2 regions of the Mesorhizobium sp. BR1-1-15 genome follow, and region 1 is predicted to be linked to the other one. Evidence: predicted binding sites of a transcription regulator. Region 1 holds the regulator's gene; the other holds the start of a gene.
The links. Region 1 encodes LexA, which represses DNA repair genes until DNA is damaged. Its sites were predicted from a motif close to TGTTCNNNNTGTGTTCNG; they were not measured.
Positions count from the first base shown of each region.

Region 1 (3,409 bases):
CCGTGCCCGGCCGCGTCGAGGCAACGCCTTCGGCCATATAGAGATCGGTCGGAAAGCTGTCCCCCTCGGCGACGATGACTGACCTGTCCGGCCGCATCCCGAGTGCCGCATGCAGCACCTTGTAGATGTTGATCGAGGTGGTATCGCAGACCACCGTCTGGCCGGCGGCGGCCCCGATCAGGCGCCCGAGTTGGTCGCCGAGTTCGACCGGCATGTCGAACCAGCCGGCGGTGTTCCAGGCGCGGATGAGATCCTGCGCCCACTCCTGCGTGGCGGCCTTCTGCAGCTCGCCGAACACGGCGGGCGAAGCGGCGCCCAGCGAATTGCCGTCGAGATAGATCACCCCCTGGGGCAAGGTGAAGCGGTCACGCATGGCACGCAGCGGATCCGCGGTGTCCATTGCCTCGATCGCTGCGAGATCGGGAATTTTGCTCATGGTCGCGATGTTCCTCGGTGAGAAGAGCGCCCTGGAAACGGGCCGGCTGTTTTGCCGCCCGGGCAAGGGCTGGCCGCATAGAGGCGCAAGAACAGGGTGAACGCCCGGTTCGATCTTTGCTCGATTTCCGCCCGAGGCAGTTCCTCGAGCACCCCAACGATCCGGCGAACCTGGAGATCGCCGATCAAAAGACTGATGTAGATGTCGGCGGCTTCGGCAGGATCGTCACAGGCGATCAGGCCGGCCCGACTTGCGGTTCGAAGCAGGTCGCCAACAAGCGGCATTATGGTATTGCGGCCGAATTGCGCGATCGATTGGCCAAGCGTGCCTGTATCGTTGACGTCGCCGGCCGCGGCGCGATTGAGCGCCACCGCCTTGTCGCCCGTCACGAGGGTCAGCAGGACTGGCCCGAGCAAGTTCAGGGTTTTGAGCGGATCGCGCGCCTGGTGAAGGGCGTCCTCCAGCAGCTTCCTTGCCTCTCCCGCATTGGCTTCGATCAAGGATCGAAACAGGGTCTGCTTGTTGCCGTACCAGTTGTAGAGGGTTTCGTTCGAGGCCGATGCCCGCTTGGCGATAGCAAGCAGGGAGGCGCTCTTGTAGCCGGTTTCCCGGAGCACCGCATAGGCGGCCTCCTCTATCCGTTCGCGTCGCGCGGCCTGCTTCGGCGTGGTCATTGGTGTTCCTCTTCGAAAACCGTACATTATTATACGGTTTCGTCAAGCGAACGGGAAGCAAGGAGCGAGCGAACGCAGCCCATCGCGACCAGTGGTGGTGCCTCGTCGTTTTCCGGCAGGAAGTTGGCATTTTGGTTTCGTTTCGTTCACGAGCCGCAGGGGTTTCTAATCCGCCCAAACGCACCCCGCACCTGCCGGTCACCCAGCTTGCAGGCTTGTGCCAAGAGTGGAGACCGGTCGGGCCACAGGCCATTAACCAAAATAGTTTCAAAGGGCCCGGGAGCGCATTGACGACGGACCGCGCTGGCAGGATGCTGGCTGCGGGAGGGCATTTCGTTTCCGTCGCCTTAACAAATTCATTAAACTTTAAATGGTTGCGGAACACAACTGGAACAGATAGTGTTTGTTCTGGGTTTGTTTTCTGATTCTGGTTCCAGACCCTTCGTGCAATGCCTTTGGGGGCCGCCATGCTCACGCGCAAGCAACATGAACTCTTGATGTTCATCCATGAACGGCTGAAGGAAAGCGGCATTCCGCCGTCCTTCGACGAGATGAAGGAAGCGCTGGACCTCGCCTCCAAGTCGGGAATTCATCGGCTGATCACGGCGTTGGAGGAGCGCGGCTTCATTCGCCGCCTGCCCAACCGGGCGCGCGCGCTGGAGGTGCTGCGCCTGCCGGACTCGATCGCGCCGGGTCTTAACGCGGCAAAGAAGTTCTCCCCGAGCGTCATCCAGGGCAGCCTCGGACAGGGCAGCAGCCCTAGCCGGCAGATCAAGCCGGCGACGTCTTCGCGTCTGCCCGCTGTCGGCAATGACGACGATGCGGTTTCAGCGGTGTCGATCCCGGTCATGGGTCGCATCGCAGCGGGTGTGCCGATCGACGCCATCCAGCATCAGACGCATTCCATTTCAGTGCCGCCTGACATGATCATGGGCGGCGAACACTATGCGCTGGAGGTCAAGGGCGATTCGATGATCGAGGCCGGCATTTTCGACGGCGACACGGTCATCATCCGCAATGCCGACACCGCAAGTCCCGGCGAGATCATCGTGGCCCTGGTGGACGAGGAGGAAGCAACGCTGAAGCGCTTCCGCCGAAAGGGTGCTTCGATTGCGCTCGAGGCTGCCAATCCGGCCTATGAAACACGTATTTTCGGACCGGACAGGGTCAAGGTGCAAGGCAAGCTGGTCGGCCTGATCAGGCGCTACTGAGCGGGGTCGGCGGTGGGCTTTTCGGGTTTACGGTAAGGCGGCAGTCCCCTTGCCTCGCGTGAGAATTTTCGCTGTTCGTGCCAAGGCCGATATGGCCTGTCGACGGCAAAGCTGACCCGTGCCGGTGCCGTCGCCGATTGCCGGTCGAAGAAGACGGCGGCACTTCCCTTACGAGCGAGCTGCCGCTTGGTGATAACGAGAACCAGCGGATTGTGGCAGGGGTCGTAGCCCGCGGGGTCGTTGATGACGATCAGATCCGCATAGGAGCAGGCCCTCCAGGCGTCCTTGCGATCCTCCACCTGCGCGATGATCGCCCCCGAGGTATGCCGGGCCATGCACAGGCCCGTGAAGCAATAGAAAGGCGCTCCCGCCGGAAGTTGCGCGGGATCGAAGATGTCGAACTGTCGGTCTCCGCTGTCGAACAGTTCCGGCGCAACGATGGTTTCGGACTTCAGCGCGCGTTTCCAATTATCGACGGTGAATTCGTTCGGGCGCGCCCGGTTGATCGCGAGCTCGCCGCCGCCGATCGGCAACGCCACCAGGCGGGCATCCTCCGAAATCAGCACGTCCGGCGTGCGCGTGTCCGAGACGGTCAACAGGCCGGCGAGCGCGAAGGGAAGTGCCGCCAGCCGCAGCCATGTCGTGGCCATCGTCGCGATGACCAGGGCGATCGCCACCAGAAGGACGGATTGCTGCGAAATCAACCCGACCGCGTCGACCGGCGAGCGTTGCGAGATCCATCCTGATATGGCGATCATCGCGGCCAGTCCCTTGCCCATCAGATAAAGGGATGGTCCATCGAACCCGAACGGCATCAGCAGCGCGCTGGCAACCGCAAGGAACATCACGACAGAAACGATCGGCATGACGGCAAGATTGGCGAACAGGCTGAGCGGCGACACGCGCTGGAAATGCCAGATGGCGAAAAGCGCCGTGGCGCTTCCCGCGATAATCGAGGTCATCGCCAGCCCACCTGTCGCCAGCAGCAATTTTCGCGTCAGCAGGCCAGGCAAGGTCCGTTGCGGCGGCGGGGTCCGCGCTTTGTCGGCTTTGCGATCCGACCAGCCGGCATAGGCGCCGACCAGGGC
Region 1 is NZ_JAIUIF010000006.1:174,955-178,363, reverse strand. Features, by position in the region: gene kynU (kynureninase) at 1-436, opposite strand, end outside; gene LB541_RS13465 (TetR/AcrR family transcriptional regulator) at 433-1,110, opposite strand; gene lexA (transcriptional repressor LexA) at 1,578-2,321, shown strand; gene LB541_RS13455 (ComEC/Rec2 family competence protein) at 2,315-3,409, opposite strand, start outside.

Region 2 (3,409 bases), on a different contig from region 1:
GTCGACCAGCCTGGCCGCGATCAGCGCCGAGGCGAAGCCGGCGCCGCCGAACACCGCGATGTCGCCGCCCTCACCCCTCTTCAGCAAGTCGACCTCCCGCGGCAGGTCGCCGCTGACCACTGTCGTGCCCTCCCATCGCGAGGCCTTGAGCCTGTCGCTCGGCACCACCTTCCTCGCCTCGACGATGCGCTGGGCGAAAGCATAGAACGGGTCGCGCGGATATCTCTTCGCCGCATTGCCCCAATGGGTGAGGTAGCCTTCCTCGGCCATCTTGCGGCTCAAGAGGATGGTATCGATGCCGGCGAAGACGGCGTTGAAGTCCCGCTTCAGCTCCTCGTCCCAGGCGCTGTCGTCGCCCCATTCCCAGAGCTGCCAGCGATGATCCCCGGCGGCGCCGACAAAACCGTCGACCGACATCTGCATCTGGAGGATCAGCTTTTTCATTATGGTTCTCCCAGTCAAGGGCCGAGCGGCTCGTTTTACCCGTCCGGCCGGCACGGTTGCCGATGGTTTACATTTGGAACTATTGACCTGAGATGAAAACGATGTCAATAGTAAAGCGATTTAAAAATGGAACCATACACATGTCGACACAGGACCGGTCTGGCTGCCCCATCAACCTGTCGCTCGAACTGCTCGGCGACCGCTGGACGCTGCTCATCATCCGCGACCTGGTCTTCGCCGGAAAAAAGCACTTTCGCGAATTCCTGCAATCCGATGAGGGCATTTCCTCGCGTACGCTGGCCGAGCGCCTCCAGACATTGCAGGACGAAGGCATCCTCACCCGCAGCGGTGATCCCACACATGGCCTGAAGGCGATCTATCGCCTGACCGAGGCCGGCGTCGACCTTGTGCCCGTGCTGGCCACGCTCGGCGCCTGGGGCAGCAAGCACCGCAAGGCCGACGATGATCTGGCAAGGATCGCCGATAAGCTCGCTGCCGACGGCGAGCCGGCGCTGGAGCGCCTCAGGCAGGCGCTGCGGGCGGAGCATCTCGGTTGATGGATGTCGCCAAGGCGGCCTCGCGGACAACGACCCGCACAGGCAACGCGCCTCAGAAAGCGCGTCACGGCCCTCTGTTCGGAATAGCGCAAAAACAAGCGATTGGAGCGGTTGCGTGATGCATTGCAGCACGCCGGCGGCGAGCTATGGCGTGCGCAATATGTCGGCGCCCGCCTGCTCATCGAACAGCACGGCGCAGCCGCACTGCAGCGCGACTTCACTCAGCGCATTCGCGACCGTTTCGTCGGCCGAGACGAAATCGCCGGTCAGCACCCGCAATTCCTCCACGGCCTTGGCCATCGAAACCAGCCGCCCCGCGGCGCGGTCGGTCGAGCAGGCGTTGACGACGCAAACCAGATCGATCATTTCAAAGTTGCCCATGCCAGCCTCCGCACGCGGCGCCCTTCGGCCGTCAACGCGATTGTGAGCGACAATGTTCCGGCGGATCGCGACCTCGCTTGACAGCGAGCAATGTTTGTTCTCTTTATGTTCCATACTCTACAACGTCGCGAGGAACCGGGGATGGAGCCCACCATCCTGCATGCCGATCTCGACGCTTTCTACGCCTCGGTCGAGCAGCTTCTCGACCCGTCGCTGCGCGGCAAGCCGATCGCGGTCGGCGGCGGCGTCGTGCTCGCCGCCTCCTACGAAGCCCGCGCCTTCGGCGTGCGCGGCGGCATGCCGGGGCGCAAGGCGCGCGAGCTCTGCCCACAGTTGATTTTCGTCGGCGGAAATTTCCGCGACTACCAGCGGCTCGGCGACGCCGCGATGAAGGTGCTCGACGATTTCACGCCGCTGGTCGAGCGCATCTCCATCGACGAGGCCTTCGCCGATGTCGCCGGTTGCACGCATCTGTTCGGCCAGCCGCGGGAGATCGCCTCGACCATTCGCCGCCGCGTGCGAAGCGAACTCGGCCTGCCGATCTCGATCGGCGTGGCGCGCACCAAGCACCTGGCCAAGATCGCCTCGCAGGTGGCCAAGCCCGATGGGCTGGTGGTGGTCGAGCCCGGCACGGAGATCGCCTTCCTGCATGACCTGCCGGTCTCCCTGATGTGGGGCGTCGGCCCGGCGACCAGCGCGCGGCTGGCCGAGATCGGCGTCCAGACAATCGGCGAACTGGCCAGGACGCACAGCGGCGCGCTGGCGCGGCTGCTCGGCCCTGCCGCCGGCGAAAAGCTTGCCGCCTTGTCGTGGAACCGCGATCCGCGCAAATTGGAAACACGTCGCCGCGCCCATTCGGCCGGTGCCCAGTCGGCGCTTGGCCGCAAGCCGGCACTGGAATGCGTCTACATCCCTGTCCTGCTGCATCTGGCCGACCGGGTCGCCAGCCGGCTGCGCGCCAAGGCGCGCCCCGGCCGCACGGTGACGGTGCGCGTGCGCTTCGCCGACCTCAGCGCCGTCACCCGCTCGATCACGCTCGACCAGCCGATCTCGGCGACGGTGATGCTGGCCGAGATCGCGACAGACCTGGTGCGGGGCGTGCTTGCCGATCATCCGCATGACAGGACGATTTCGCTGCTGGCGATCTCGGTCTCGCATCTGGAGGAAAGTGCCGAATTGCAGCTCGAACTGCCGCTCGGCCTCGCCGACGAAAAGCGCCGCCCCGGCACCAGGAAGGGCCTCGCACGCTTCGGCGCCGACCGCGCCATCGACAAGATCCGCGAGCGCTTCGGCAAACAGGCCGTCGACTACGGCACCGTGGCGCTGGAGGCGGCCCGCTCCGTGCCCGACGAGTTCAGGGAATTGGCGCAGAAGGAATTGTAAGCGGGAATGGCTGTCTGCGCTCCTCGAATGGCGCACACCAGTTGGCTTCAGAGCCGCATCGTGCCGAAGACCCGATCCCAGAACAGCGACGTCACGCCGAAATTGACATTTTCGTCGACATGATGATGCAGCGCGTGGCGGCGCTTCAGCGTGTAGAGATAGCTCGGATGAGTGGGATGCCAGTGATGGATCACATGGTGGATGCTGACGTACCATAGGTAGCCCAGCATCAGCCCGCAGCTCGCCGCGCTGGCGACCGCGAAATCCGAGACCATCCATACGGGAAAGAACGCGACAAGCGCATGCACGCCGAGGCTGAGCCAGGTCGGCGTGCCTACCGGACTGCGCTCCTCGACATGATGGCGGGCGTGCAGATCCCTGATCCAGGGAATGTGGTGAAGGACGAAGCGGTGCATGACGTATTCGATCAGCGTCCACAGACACAGGCACGCCAGCGCCGTCGCCAGCCAGCCTGGCGCGCTCTCTTCGCCGGCCTCGATAAGCCCGGCCACAGCCAGCAGGGCGATCGCCAGGGGGTAAACCACGAAGTCGCTGTAGTATCCAATGAGACCGAGTTCCATCGGAGCAAGCCTTCAACGCCGAAGAAGCGACAGATTGCCGAATGCGCGGGCGGGGAGCAACGC
Region 2 is NZ_JAIUIF010000012.1:37,776-41,184, reverse strand. Features, by position in the region: gene LB541_RS19970 (dihydrofolate reductase family protein) at 1-444, opposite strand, end outside; gene LB541_RS19965 (winged helix-turn-helix transcriptional regulator) at 585-1,001, shown strand; gene LB541_RS19960 (hypothetical protein) at 1,146-1,382, opposite strand; gene dinB (DNA polymerase IV) at 1,524-2,765, shown strand; gene LB541_RS19950 (sterol desaturase family protein) at 2,813-3,346, opposite strand.
Region 2: the regulator LexA is predicted to act here: its motif matches at 1,478-1,495, upstream of dinB (DNA polymerase IV).